3 regions of the Stenotrophomonas sp. TWI587 genome follow, and region 3 is predicted to be linked to each of the others. Evidence: predicted binding sites of a transcription regulator. Region 3 holds the regulator's gene; each other region holds the start of a gene.
The links. The regulator FliA, encoded in region 3, starts transcription of late flagellar genes. The targets are predictions, from matches to a motif close to TAAAGTTTNNCNNNCNNNGGCCGATAA.

Region 1 (4,860 bases), on a different contig from region 3:
TCGCCCAGCGCCTGGACGAGGTGAATGCCTCGCTGGAGCAGGTACCGTTCAACCGCGGCACCCTGCTGACCATCGAACTCACCGACCGCCGCCTGCCCGAAGTGCTGGATTTCCACCAGCGCCTGCGCGACGTGCTGTCCCAGCAGCAGACCGACCAGCGCGAGCTGGCTGAAGCGCAGTTCGCGGTGCTGCGTGAGCTGGTCGCCAAGCTCGGCTCGCAGGAAGGCGAGGACAAGCGCTGGCGCGAGCTGGTGCTGGACGTGCGCCTGCACGTGGAGTTCGTCGGTGTCGAACTCGATGCCGCCACCCGCCAACAGGTGGAGATCTACCGCAGCGGTGCGGGCAAGTCGGGCGGCCAGCGCCAGAAGCTGGCCACCACCTGCCTGGCCGCCGCGCTGCGCTACCAGCTCGGTGGCGCCGACGGCCAGTTGCCCAGCTACGCGGCGGTGGTGCTCGATGAAGCCTTCGACAAGGCCGACAACGAGTTCACCGCGCTGGCGATGAACATCTTCGACAACTTCGGGTTCCAGATGGTCGTGGCCACCCCGCTCAAGTCGGTGATGACGCTGGAGCCGTTCATCGGCGGTGCCTGCTTCGTGGAGATCAGTGGCCGACACGACTCCGGCGTATTACTGATCGAGTACGACGACGAGGGCAAGCGCCTGAAGCTGCCCGAGCGTGCCCGCACCGGCGAGACGACAGCGGCACCAGCCCCGGCACCGGCACCGGCCGTGATCGCCGCGCCTGACGCGGTCGATGCCCCCGAGGCGATGGCCAATGAAGTGATGGCGACCTCGATCGACGAGGACACCAACGTCGAGGCCGAGGCCGAGGTCGTGCAGGCACCGGCAGCCGTGACTGTATCCCGGCCGAAGAAGGCCGCGCCCAAGGCACCGGCAAAGAAAGCGGCAAAGAAGACGGCCACCAAGGCCGTACCCAAGGCAGCCGCAAAGAAGTCGGCCAAGCCCAAGCGCTGAGCAACCGACGGGTCAGCCCCAGGGCTGGCCCGTCCTGTTAACCGGCGAAGGTATCCCAGCCCATCCGGGCGATCAGCACCACCACCAGGCCGACGAACAGCTTGCGGATGAAGGGCGTGCCACCGCGCAGCGCCATCCGCGTACCGACCACCGAGCCGATGATGTTGGCCGCGGCCATCGGCAGCGCGAACAGCCACAGGATGTTGCCGGTCGGCACGAAGAACGAGATCGCCGCCACGTTGGTCGCCAGGTTCACCACCTTGGAGGCGGCCGACGCGCGCAGGAAGTCCAGCCCGAAGAAGCGCACGAACAGGAAGATCAGGAAGCTGCCGGTGCCGGGCCCGAAGAAGCCGTCGTAGAACCCGATCACCGCACCGATCGCCAACGCGGTGACCAGCTCCTTGCGGCCGATCTCGCGCGGGCGGTGCAGGGCACCGAAGTCCTTCTTCCACAGCGTGTAGCCGAGCATCGCCACCAGCAGCACCAGCACCAGTGGGCGTACCGCGTCCTTGGGCAGCAGGCTGACTGCCGTGGCCCCGGCAAACGAGAACACGAAGGCCGTGCCCGCCGCGAACAGCACCGGCCGCCACGGGAAGCGCACATTGCGCGCATAGCGGAACGCCGCCGCGGCGGTGCCGAACATCGAGCTGAACTTGTTGGTGCCGAACAGCATCGCCGGCGTGTGCTGCGGCAGGACGGTGAACAACCCGGGCAGCTGCACCAGCCCGCCGCCGCCCACGGCGGCATCGACCAGGCCGGCGATGAAGGCGATCGCCACCAACCAGAACAGCTCAGGGGGAACCATCTCAAGCACGGCGGGGCATCGCAACGCAGGGCGCGCAAGCATACGCCCGGTCATCGCGCGACAATACCCCCATGACCACCGTCTCTTCCGATCCCTGTCCCTGCGGCCGCCCGCTGGCCTACGCCGCCTGCTGCGGGCTCTACCATGCCGGCACTCCCGCGCCGGATGCCGAAACGCTGATGCGCTCGCGCTACAGCGCTTACGTACGGCATCTGGACGATTACCTGCTGGCCAGCTGGCACCCGTCCACGCGCCCGGCCGAGCTCTCGCTGGCCGAAGCACCCGGCCAGCGCACCCAGTGGCTCGGGCTGACGATCCACGCCCACACCCGCTCAGATCCCGACCGTGCCCAGGTGCGCTTCACCGCCCGCTACAAGGTCGGCGGCGGCAGTGCGGTGAAAATGCTGGAGCACAGCCGCTTTCTCCGCGAAGACGGCCGCTGGTTCTATCTCGACGCGTTGCCCTGAGCCAGTGCGGTGGCGCGCACCGGCACGGTGCCCTGCTGGCCAAGTGCACGTACACAGTTGCGGCCGGCGTCCTTGGCCGCATACAGCGCCTGGTCGGCGGCCTTGATCACCGCCTGCGCGCTGTCGGCGACCCGGCTGTCGGCCACGCCGATGCTCACCGTCACCTGCACCACCGCGCCGTTGCCACCACGCCCGCGCTGCAGCTGCCCCACCGCATCGTCGCGGCTGCGTGCGGCACGGTCGCGCAGATGCATCCGCACCCCCTCGATCGTCGCGCGGACCTCTTCCACGGCCGCCACGCAGGCCGGGGCAGGGCGATCCAGGAACACCAGCGCGAATTCCTCACCGCCATAGCGGAACGCGCGGCCACCCCCGCCCACCTCGGCCAGGCGCGCGGCCACCAGCTTGAGCACGTCATCGCCGGCATCGTGGCCGTGGGTATCGTTGAAACGCTTGAAATGATCCACGTCCACCATCGCGATGGTGTAGGTGGCGCCCACGCGCTGCAGATATTCATTGAACGCGCGACGCCCGGGCAGGCCGGTGAGCTCATCGCGGAAGGCCATGTGGAATGCCTCCTGCAACATCGCCGAGACGATCAGCAGCAGCGCCATGCAGCTCACCGCCGGCAGCAGCGCCGGCGAGACGAACACCCGCGGCAGCAGCCACCACAGGCAGAGCAGGGCGATCAGCAGGGCGGTGTGCAGCGGGCGGGGGCGTCGCCAGGCCTGGACAGCCAAGGCCACCGTCGTAATGAGAAACAGCAGCGCCGGGAGTTGGGCCAGCGCATTCCAGTCGCTGGGCAGCCAGGCCAGGTGGCGATCGGACAGCAGCGCCTGCATGCCGTCGGGAACCTGCGTGGCCAACAGCAGGAAGATGCCCAGGGCCGTCCCGCTGACCACCCCGCGCAGCAACAGGTCCTGGCGCAGCCGTCCGCGTTCGGGCCACAGCCCATGCAGCAGGAACAGCAGTGGCAGCCACCACGACACCGCATGGAAGATCAGCGGGGTCTGTGCCGAAACAACGCCATCGCGCAGGAACGTGCCGACCACACCATGCAGCAGGGCGAACGCCAAGGCGATGGCCAGCATCAGGCACAGCGCCCGGACGCGGTTGTAGATCAGCGCCAGGCCGACACCCAGGCAGGCCAGTACCATCGGCAGCAGGCGATGCACCGGACTGCCGGCTTCCGCCGCGGGGGTGGCGGCCCACAATCCCAGCGCCACCAGTACTGCAGGCAGCACGAACAGATAGTGACTGGGCTGGCGTAGCAGATGCGTCCGCAAGAGGGGGTCCACGTGGTGGCCGGCGCGCCGTGGCTGCAGCGTGCAAACCGGACTACACAGGCGATGGGTCTTCCCCGGTAGCGGCCTGCGCGTATTCAACTTGAGCAATGTCACTGAATCGATGCGGTGCCATGACGTGGCACTCACCCCGGCTGGTCGATCCTCACCGCAATGAATACCGCCGTCGCTGCCGCACTACCGCACACTGCCGCCCCGCCATCGCCGCTGGCCGTCCGCTACGCCACCGTGCGTGCACGCACGCTCGCGCTGGCCGCACCGCTCAGTGCCGAAGATGCCATGGTCCAGAGCATGCCCGACGCCAGCCCGGCGAAATGGCACCTGGCCCATACCACGTGGTTCTTCGAGCGCTTCGTGCTGGCGACCCGCCCCGGCTACGCCCCGATCGATGCGGACTGGCACTACCTGTTCAACAGCTACTACCAGAGCATTGGCCCGGCCCATGCACGCTCACAGCGCGGCCTGCTCTCGCGCCCCACGCTGGACGAGGTGCTGCACTTCCGCGCGGAGATCGATCAGCGTGTGCTCGCCGCACTGCAGGCCGGCAATCTGAGCGAGCAGGCCCAGCATCAGCTTCTGCTCGGCCTGCACCATGAGCAGCAGCACCAGGAATTGCTGTTGACCGACATCAAGCACGCGTTCTGGTCCAATCCACTGCAACCGGCGTACCGCACCGATCTCCCGGCAAGCCCGGCGCGTGCGCTGCCGCTGCAGTGGCGTAGCAGCCCGGAACGGATCGTGGAGATCGGCGCACCGGTGTGGCCCACCCAGTCGACGTTTGCGTATGACAACGAATCGCCGGTGCACCGCGCGCTGATCCCGGCGCATGCGCTGGCCAACCGCCCGGTCAACAACGAGGAGTACCGTCAGTTCGTGCAGGCCGGCGGCTATCGCGAGCCGCGCTGGTGGATGAGCGAAGGCTGGACGCTGTGCCAGGAACAGCAGTGGCAGCACCCGCTGTACTGGGATGACGCGCTGGAGCGCGAGTTCACTCTGGGCGGCTGGCGCGCGCTCGATCCGCATGCGCCGGTCTGCCACCTGAGCTATTTCGAAGCCGACGCCTACGCGCGTTGGTGCGACGCCCGCCTGCCCACGGAGTTCGAATGGGAAGCGGCGACGGCTGGCCGCGCCCTGCGTGGCCGCTTTGCCGATGCCGATCAGCTGCACCCGGGCGGCGCGGAGGAAGAGGGGGACATCGTCCAGCTGTTCGGCGATGTGTGGGAATGGACCAGCAGCGCCTACGGGCCCTATCCCGGCTTCCGTACCTTCCCGGGCAACCTGGGCGAGTACAACGGCAAGTTCATGTG
Region 2 (4,860 bases), on a different contig from region 3:
GGGCTGTCGGTGGAATCGTGGTTGAGCCGCAACACCCGCCTGGCGTTCGGCTATGACCAGCGTTTCGGCCCGCGCGGCGATCTGCGCCAGGTGCAGTTGCGCTACTCGGCCGGTTTCTGACGCCGGCTGGCAGCCGTCCAGGCGGAGAACCGCAACAAAAACGGGCGCGATCGATGATCGCGCCCGTTTCGTTTGTCGCCCTGGCAGATCAGTTGCCGCGCAGCGTTCCCAGCCGCGGCGTGGCGCGGCCCAGCGGCATCTTCAACTTGCCGATCGACAGGATGCGTGATTCTGCGATCTGATCGGCGGCGCGTTGCGGCGCGATGCCCTCGCTCTGCGACAGCGCGAAGATGCGGCCGAGGTTGTGGTAAATGCTGCGGATCAGGCGCATCGCACGCTCGCGGTTGTAACCGTCGATCTCAAGCGAGACGTTCATCACGCCGCCGGCGTTGACCGCGTAATCGGGCGCGTAGAGGATGCCGCGTGCATGCAGCTCGTCACCCACGTCCAGGCTGGAGAGCTGGTTGTTGGCGGTGCCACAGACGATCTTGCACTTCAGGCGTGGCAGCGTGTCCGGATTGATCGCACCTTCCAGCGCACACGGCGCGAAGACGTCGGCATTGACGTCGTAGATGTCCTCAGGCTTGACGGCTTCGGCACCGTATTCGGTCACCGCACGCTCGACCCGCGCGCTGTCCAGATCGCTGACGTACAGCTTGGCGCCACGGTCGCGCAGCAGCTTCACCAGTTCCATGCCGATGTGGCCCAGGCCCTGCACCGCGATGCTGGCCTTGCCGACTTCCTCATGCCCCAGCTTGTGCTGCATCGAGGCCATCAGCGCCTGCAGCGCGCCATAGGCGGTGAACGGTGCTGGATCGCCGGAGCCACCGTGGACCTGGTGCACGCCGGTGACGTACTCGCTTTCCAGGTAGATGTTCTCCATGTCGTTGACATCGGTGCCGACATCTTCGGCCGTGATGTAACGGCCACCCAGCGAATCCACGTAACGACCGAACGCGCGGAACAGCACTTCGGTCTTGTCACGCTTGGGCTCGCCGATGATCACGGCCTTGCCACCGCCTACGTTGAGGCCCGCCAAGGCGTTCTTGTAGGTCATGGTGCGGCTCAGCCGCAGCGCATCTTCCAGGGCCTCGTCGGTGCTGGCGTAGGGACGCATGCGCACACCGCCCAGGGCGGGGCCCAGCGTGGTGTTGTGGATGGCGATGATCGCCCTCAGGCCGGCATCGCGGTTGTGGCAGAACACCACTTGTTCGTGACCGGTGGATTCGAGGGTTTCAAATAACATGGTGGCTCCGATGGTGCGAACGGTGGCGAACAGCGGCGAACGCACCAGCAAAAGGTGGGGTGTAAAACAAAAAAAGCGACGTCGTCGGGTCTCGGACGGGTCGCGCGGCGCCATTCTAGAGCATTCCGCCGGAGGGTGTTGTCAGGGTGGGCCATTAAAGTTGCCGACCTGCAGGCCGATGCCGTCGCAAGGGTGGGCATCACCGGTAATCGCAGGACGGATCACGTGGGCGCAGTCGCAACAAGGCAAGTGCGGTACCCCACATGGCCTGGAGCCTCGGCGTGACGGGCGCGGTTCTTATCGCGGTCCTGATCGCCGCCCTGCTGGGTGGGGCGGTGCTGCTGCGCCGGCGACGTGCCGCGCTGGCGCCATCGGCCGCCGGCCCCGTCAGTGGTCACTCCCCGGCAGCCACGGCCGCTGTTGCGCCCCTGTGCCACGAGGACGATCCGGTGGCTGCCCTGCAGGCTGGTCTGCACGCGCTTGCCCTGGTGCCGCGCAGTGGCGATGCCGCCGATGCCGCCGTGCGGCACACCGTCGAGCTGCGTGATGCGGTCACCGCCTCGCTGCTGGCCCGGGACTGGTCGGCCAGGCATCTGCCGCGTCGCCCGCAGCTGCTGCCGCAGCTGATCCAGACGGTCAACGACAGCGACGCATCGGCACGCGCGATGGCCGGGATCATCGGCCAGGATCCGGTGCTGACCGGCAACCTGCTGCGGATTGCCAACAGCCCCGTCTACCGGGTGCAGGCCAAGCCGGTGGAAACCCTGCAGCGCGCTGTCACCCTGGTCGGCACCGACGGCATCCGCCAGATCATCAGCGCGGTGCTGGTGCAGCCGGTGATGCAGCTGCAGTGCGATGCGTTTCCGCAGTTCAGCGCGGTGATCTGGGAGCATGCGCTGCTGGCCTCGCGCGTCGCGGCCGACCACGCGCGGACCGTGACCCATGAGGACGGCTTCGCTGCGCAGTGGCTGGGCCTGACCCAGGGGCTGGGTGCGGCGCTGGTGATGCGCCACCTGCTTGATGCCTGCGCGCAACACCAGGTGCCCGCACCACCGCGCCTGTTGGCGGCCGATCTGCTGGAGGGTTGGACCCTCCCGGTCGCCAGCCGCATCGCTGCGGCGTGGGAGTTGCCCAAGGCGGTGCATGACGCCCTGATCCGCCAGAGTGGCAGTGGCCTGGCCGCCAGCCTGCGCTTCGCGCGGGCGGTGGCGGCGGCCAGCCTGCTGTGCCGCCATGGCCGGATCGGGCAGGTCCAGGCGCTGGCTCTGCTGGAGCAGCTGGACGACACGCCGCCCCATGTTCTGCAGTGGATCTGGCGGCGCGTGCACGGGCGGGCGGTGGAGACGCTGGAGGGTGACGAGCCCGGCTTGGCGGTGGCGCAGGCCGGCTGAGCTAGAGCTGCGACTCCAGCGGCAGCCAGCTGATCGCGCGCGCGCTGGCCCGCAGCCAGACGCCGGCGTCCGGTTCGGTGTACAGCCAATGTGGCGGCTGCGCATCACGCTCCAGCCAACGCACCTTGTCATCCGGCCCCAGCGCCACCCAATAGCTCTGGCGCGGGTCGGCCAGGTGCAGGTACTCCTCGCGCAGCTGGCCCGCCAGCACGGGATCGTCGAAGAGCACGCCCATCTCGGTGTTCAGATAGGCCGAGCGGGGGTCCAGATTGAACGAGCCGACGAAGCCGCGCCGGTCGTCGATCATGAACGCCTTGGTGTGCAGGCTGGCGCCACTGCTGCCGAACAGGCCGCCGCCATCGACGTTGCCACGTGACTTGAGCTCGTACAGCTGCACGCCACTGCGCAGCAGCGGGGCGCGGTAATGCATGTAACCGCTGTGCACGGCAGCCACGTCATTGGCGGCCAGGGAGTTGGTGATGACCGCAACCTGGGCCCCGCGCGCGACCATCGCACCCAGCCCTTCGGTGCCGTCCTCGCCAGGAACGAAGTAGGGCGAGATCAGCAGGGCTTTATGCCGCGCGCTTTCCAGTTCCTGCACCAGGCGCGTGACCAGCCAACCGGCCTGATCGTCGCGGCGGTGCTTCATCGGCGGGTCCGAGGCGATTTCCACGCGGTTCGTCCAGTGCAGACCCAGCGTATCGCGGTAGTACGATTTCTCCGCCTGCGAGCGCGCCACGCGTTCGAGGTAGGGCTTGGCACTGTCCAGCCGCGCTTCGTGCTCGCTTTCGCGGATCAGCAGGCGCAGCTGCGGTTCGGTGTAGAACGCCAGCGCACGGATCGGCACGGCGGTATCACTGTTCCAGTAATCGTCGAAAATCGTATTGGCCTGCTTCACCGCTTCGCCGGCCACCAGCAGGTCCAGGTCGCGGAAGTTCACATCCGGACGCGCGCTGAAATACTCCTCGCCGATGTTGCGGCCACCGACAATCGCCACGCGCCCGTCGGCGATCCATGACTTGTTGTGCATGCGGTGATTCACGCTGAAAACGCGCTGCACCATCTCGACCAGGCGCCAGAGCCCGCTGCGGTTGCGGAACGGGTTGTACAGGCGGATCTCGATGTTGGGGTGCGCATCGAGCGCCATCATCAGCGCGTCCTTGTCCTGTGCGTTCATGTCATCGAGCAGGATGCGGACCCGCACGCCGCGCTCGGCCGCGCGGTACAGCTCGTTGGCCATGAGATGGCCGATCAGATCGTCGTGCCAGATGTAGTACTGCAGGTCCAGGCTGCGCCCGGCGTGCTGGGTGATCACCGCGCGCGCGGCGTACGCATCCAGCCCATCGGACAGGAAGGCCACGCCGGTCTGGCCAGGGTGCTCGGCCTGCAGGCGGGCCAGCTCGCGATCGATCGCGGTCTGGTCGGCCTGCGTGGGCAGCACCATGGAGCGCTCGCCCAGGGCCTGCGGGGTGAGGTGGTCGGCCAGCAGCAAGCCGCTCAGGACCAGCAGGATCAGCAGGGCGAAGACGATCCCCAGCCAGCGCAGCAGCCGGCGCCAGAACGGTTTTTTATCGGTCATGCCCCGATCGTAAGCGGCGGGGGCGTGCAGCGCGAGCGCTGGCGCGGTTCAGAAGCGCTCGTCCGGCGCCAGGTAACGCCATTGGCCCGGGACCAGCTTGCCCATCGCCACGCGGCCGATGCGCAGGCGGCGGATGCTGATGACCTCCAGCCCGACCTGGGCGCACATGTCGCGCAGCTGGCCCGGATGCACCGGCTTGATCGCAAAGCGCAGGCGGGTTTCGTTCTGCCAGCTCACCTTGCACGGTGGCAACGGCCAGCTGCGGAAGCTCAGGCCGTGCGCGAGGCGCTTCATGCCGTAGGGCGCCAGCTCGCCACTGACTTCCACCAGGTATTCCTGCTCCAGCGTTGCACCGCGATCCTTCAGGTGCGAGATCACGCGACCGTCCTGGCTGACCACGACCAGGCCGCTCTCGTCATCGGACAGCGGCATCACCAGCTGCAGGGCGTGGAAATGCCGCTGCAGCAGCGTCACACCGGTGGCATCGAGTTCACTGCGGCTTTCCGGGGTCACCAGGGCGCACAGTTCGTCCGAGCGCATGCCGGCCGGCTTGTGCAGCAGCATGCTCACGGTCTCGGTGCGGG
Region 3 (4,860 bases):
CGAGGTGCCCGAGGACAAACGGTTGAAGCTGGTCGGCACGATCAGTTGAGCCAGGCGCCCGACGGCACCGCGACAGAAAACAGACACCTCATTCGAATTCACCGCAGCAGGAAATAAAGGGAATCCCTGACCGTGCAGACCACCGACAACCAGCGTTTCCCTTCCACCACTCCGCCGCCCCAGTCCCGGTACCACAGCATGAAAATCAAACGCTTCGTCGCCTCCGATATGCGCTCGGCCATGAACCTGGTGCGCAAGGAACACGGTCCGGACGCCGTGATCCTGTCCAACCGCCGGATCGCGGAAGGTGTCGAGATCGTGGCGGCGGCGAACTACGATGAAGGCGCCGTGCAGCGTGCCCTGGAAGCGGCCCGCAAGGACGTCGCTCCGCCGCCGGCCCCGCGCCCGCGCAGCGCCGCCGATGCCGTGATCGCGGCGGTGACCCGTCGCAAGACCCCGGTTGCCACGCCCGAGCCGGTCGCGGCCACCACCTCGGCCGTTGCCGCCCTGGCCCGCGCCGCTGTCGGCGCGACCGGTCGCACGCTCGATACCGCCCACGAAGTGGTGCCGCCGCGCGGCAGTGATGGCTTCGCCGCCACCCTGGCCCGCGCCGGCCTCAACCCGGCTGTCAACGAACCGTCGCTGCCGGAGCAGATCTTCGCGCCGTTCAATGTCGAGCAGGCCGCGGCAGCCTCGCCCGCCGAGCCGGTGGAGGCTGTTCCCGCGCCGGCCCCGATCAACCGCGCCCGTTTCGTGATCGATCCGCCCCTGGATGAAATGGACGAGCCCGCATTGCCGGCCGCGGCCGTGCTCGCCCCGGCCGCGATCGTGGCCACCGCCGTACCGCCGGCGCTGCCGCTGCCGTTGCCGGTGACCACCGCTGCCGCCGCCAACGAACCGGCACCGGTCGTGGCCAGCGTGCCGGACCTGGCCCTGATCCCGCGCGACGACGAAGAAATCCGCCAGCTGCGTCACGAAGTGGCCGGCATGCGCCACGTCATCGAGCGTGAAATGCACCGCTTCACCGACGAGCGCCTGCGCGGCTCGCCGGTACGCGCCGCCGCACTGGACCTGATGGACGAATATGGCTTCGATGCCGGTATCAGCCGCGACGTGGCCATGCAGATCCCGCTGGACACCGAAGCCCACCGTGGCCGTGGCCTGATGTTGGGGTTGCTGTCCAAGAAGCTGCCGATCGCCCCGGTCGACCCGCTCGAAGCGGGCGGCGTGATCGCCCTGGTCGGCCCCACCGGTGCCGGCAAGACCACCACCATCGCCAAGCTGGCCTCGCGCTTCGCCGAAGCCCATGCCGCCCGCGATGTGGCCCTGGTCACCACCGATACCGGCCGCATCGGCGCCCGCGAGCAGCTGTACGGCTTCGGCCGCCAGCTCGGCATCGCCGTCCACGAGGCCAGCAGTGGAAGCGATCTGAACCAGCTGCTGGAACGCCTGAAGGACTACAAGCTGGTCCTGATCGACACCGCCGGCCTGGGCCCGCGCGACCGTGCGCTGGCCGCCCAGCTGCAGTGGCTGCGGGCCGCCGAGCAGATCCGCACCCTGCTGGTACTGCCGGCCAACACCAGTTTCGGCGACATGGACGAGGTGGTCCGCCGCTTCAGCGCCGCCAACCCGCAGGGTGTGGTGCTGAGCAAGCTGGACGAGACCGGTCGCTTCGGTACCGCCCTGTCGGTGGCCGTCGACCACCGCCTGCCGATCACCTGGGTCACCGATGGCCAGGACGTTCCTGAAGACCTGCACCGTGCCAGTGCGGCCAATCTTGTACTTCGCCTTGAAGATTTGCGCCGCGCGGCCGATATGCCCTGCAACCCGGAGTTGAACCATGCCGTCGCGTGAGTACGCCAAGCTGACCCAGACCTTCCCGTTGTCGGCTACCCGAAGCCAGCCGCTGGGCCCGGTCCGCACCATCGCCGTCACCGGCGGCAAGGGCGGCGTGGGCAAAACGAACGTTTCGGCCAATCTGGCCGTGGCGCTGGCGAGCATGGGCAAACGCACCCTGCTGCTGGATGCCGACCTGGCCCTGGCCAACGTCGATGTGATCCTGGGCCTGAAGCCGACGGTGACCCTGGCCGACCTGGTCGCCGGGCGCTGCACGCTGGAGGAGGTCATCATCGAAGGCCCCGGCGGCGTGCTGGTGGTGCCGGCCGCCTCGGGCCGCCGCAACATGGCCGAGCTGCAGCAGGCCGAGCACATCGGCCTGGTCAACGTGTTCTCCGAGCTGGAGCGCGAACTGGACATCATGGTCGTGGACACGGCCGCGGGCATCACCGACGGCGTGCTGACCTTCTGCCAGGCCGCCCAGGACACCGTCGTCGTGGTCTGCGATGAGCCGGCCTCGATCACCGACGCCTACGCCTTGATCAAGGTGCTCTCGCGCGAACGCGGCGTGGACCGGATCCAGGTGGTCGCCAACATGGTGCGCGACCCGAATGAAGGCCGGGTGCTGTACGAGAAGCTGACCCGCGTCTGCGAGAAGTTCCTCGCCGATGTGTCGCTCAACTACCTGGGCTGTGTGCCGCAGGACGACTGGCTGCGCCTGTCGGTCCAGCGCCAGCAGCCGGTGGTGAAGGCCTACCCGTCCAGCCCCTCGGCGCTGGCATTGACCGAGATCGCACGCCGTACCGCACGCTGGCAGGCCCCGACCGAGCCACGTGGCGGCGTCGAGTTCTTCCTGGAACGCATCCTCAAGCAACGCGGGGTGACCGCATGAAAGGCGCCGCACAGTACAAAGAGGTCCAGCGGGTCGCCGCGAACGAGTGCATTGCCCAGCACTCCGACCTGGTCCGCCGTATCGCCCATCACCTGGCGGCACGCCTGCCGGCGAGCGTGGAAGTGGACGACCTGATCCAGGCCGGCATGATGGGCCTGATCGAAGCGTCGCGCAGCTACGACGCCGACCAGGGCGCCTCGTTCGAGACCTATGCCTCGATCCGCATCCGTGGCTCGATGATCGATGAGATCCGCCGTGGTGACTGGGTGCCGCGCTCGGTCCATCGCCGGGCCCGCGACGCCGCCGCCACCATCCGCCGGCTCGAACAGAGCACCGGCCGTGCCGCCAGCGCCACGGAAGTGGCCGCCGCGATGGACATGCCGCTGCCCGACTATCTGCGCCTGATGGAAGATGCCTCGCGCGGCCAGGTGCTGAGCCTGGAATCACGGATCGAAGACCAGGGCGAGCTGGACACCGTCGCCCAGGGCGGCCCGACCCCGCAGCAGGTGCTGGAGCGCGGTGAGTTCGGGCGGGAGCTGGGCAACGCGATCGGGCTGCTGCCCGAGCGCGAACAGCTGGTCCTGTCGCTGTACTACGAGCAGGAACTGAACCTGAAAGAGATCGGCGCCGTGTTGGGCGTCAGCGAATCGCGCGTGTGCCAGATCCATGGCCAGGCCGTATTGCGCCTGCGTGGCCGACTGAAAATCTTCGAGGCGGCCGACGCCGGCCTCGAGAACCATTAAGACCGAGGAAAGAGCTTTGGACAAGAACATGCGTATCCTGATCGTCGACGATTTTTCGACCATGCGTCGTATCGTCAAGAACCTGCTGGGCGATCTGGGCTTCACCAACACGGCCGAAGCCGAGGACGGGCATGCCGCGCTGATGCTGTTGCAGAGCCAGCCGTTCGATTTCGTGGTCACCGACTGGAACATGCCGGTGATGACGGGCATCGACCTGCTCAAGGCCATCCGCGCCGACGCCAAGCTCAAGACGCTGCCGGTGTTGATGGTGACCGCTGAAGCCAAGCGCGAGCAGATCATCGAAGCGGCCCAGAACGGCGTCAACGGCTACATCATCAAGCCGTTCACCGCCCAGACCCTGGAAGAAAAGCTCGGCAAGATCTTCGAGCGTCTGGCGGCGAGCGCCTGATGGAAACCCTGAGCGACAAATCAGCGCTGGTGCAGCGCCTGCAGGATGCACTGGCCGCGCTGGAATCAGGCGACGAAGCGGCGTGGCGTCAGGAAATCGACGCACTCGCCGCACTGCGCACCCAGCCGATGATGGCCGGGTTGAACCGGCTCGCCCGCGAGCTGGGCCAGGCGCTGGGCGAGCTGCCCAGCCTGCCCAGCGAAGCCGGCGAACTGGACGATGCCTGCGCACGCCTGGATCACGTGGTGGCGATGACCGAACAGGCCACCCACCGCACCCTGGACCTGGCCGAAGAATGCCGCACGCTCACTGAGCAGCTGCGCGCCAATGGCTTGACGGCCGACCAGGACCAGCAGCTGGACCGCATACGCCACAACCTGACCGAGATCGCCCTCAGCCAGAGCTACCAGGATCTCACCGGGCAGATCATCCGCCGCGTGGTGGGCATCGTGCGTCGCGTGCATGAGGGCTTCGGTGCACTCGGGCTGCCGCCGCAGGACGACACCGCGCACAAGCGCGACAACGGCCTGGCCGGCCCGGCCGTGACCGGTCTGGACCGCCACCAGGTTTCACAGGTCGACGCTGACGACCTGCTCTCCGATTTGGGACTTTAACGATCATGAGTGCTGTTCCGGACGATATCGCTGCCGACTTCATCCTCGAGGCCCAGGAGATTCTGGATCGCCTCGGCGAACAGCTGGTGTCGCTGGAGCAGGCGCCCCAGGACGGTGACCAGCTCAACGCCGTGTTCCGCGGGTTCCACACGCTCAAGGGCGGCGCGGGCTTCCTCGGCATCCAGGCGATGGTCGAGCTGTGCCATGCCGCCGAGGAAACCCTCGGCATGGCGCGCTCGGGCCAAGCCACGCTGCAGGCCCATCACTTCGATGCGGCCCAGCAGTCGCTGGACTACCTGCAGTCGATGCTGGATTCGGTCTCGGCCGGCACCGAGCCGGGCTATGCCCCGCCGGAGCTGATCGCAC

Region 1: a site for FliA is predicted at 3,613-3,639, ahead of ABE464_RS09380 (GGDEF domain-containing protein). Genes of this name have one in related genera too.
Region 2: a site for FliA is predicted at 1,462-1,488, ahead of ABE464_RS09880 (HDOD domain-containing protein). Genes of this name have one in related genera too.

Annotation. Positions count from the first base shown of each region.
Region 1 is NZ_JBDJMW010000004.1:418,847-423,706, forward strand. It holds gene ABE464_RS09365 (SbcC/MukB-like Walker B domain-containing protein) at 1-977, shown strand, start outside; gene ABE464_RS09370 (TSUP family transporter) at 1,015-1,791, opposite strand; gene ABE464_RS09375 (YchJ family metal-binding protein) at 1,854-2,249, shown strand; gene ABE464_RS09380 (GGDEF domain-containing protein) at 2,228-3,535, opposite strand; gene egtB (ergothioneine biosynthesis protein EgtB) at 3,707-4,860, shown strand, end outside.
Region 2 is NZ_JBDJMW010000005.1:120,277-125,136, forward strand. It holds gene ABE464_RS09870 (S8 family serine peptidase) at 1-120, shown strand, start outside; gene ABE464_RS09875 (Glu/Leu/Phe/Val dehydrogenase dimerization domain-containing protein) at 209-1,306, opposite strand; gene ABE464_RS09880 (HDOD domain-containing protein) at 1,570-2,697, shown strand; gene ABE464_RS09885 (phospholipase D family protein) at 2,699-4,276, opposite strand; gene ABE464_RS09890 (rRNA pseudouridine synthase) at 4,325-4,860, opposite strand, start outside.
Region 3 is NZ_JBDJMW010000001.1:542,221-547,080, reverse strand. It holds gene flhA (flagellar biosynthesis protein FlhA) at 1-49, shown strand, start outside; gene ABE464_RS02515 (AAA family ATPase) at 199-1,854, shown strand; gene ABE464_RS02510 (MinD/ParA family protein) at 1,841-2,728, shown strand; gene ABE464_RS02505 (RNA polymerase sigma factor FliA) at 2,725-3,471, shown strand; gene cheY (chemotaxis response regulator CheY) at 3,488-3,880, shown strand; gene ABE464_RS02495 (protein phosphatase CheZ) at 3,880-4,494, shown strand; gene ABE464_RS02490 (chemotaxis protein CheA) at 4,500-4,860, shown strand, end outside.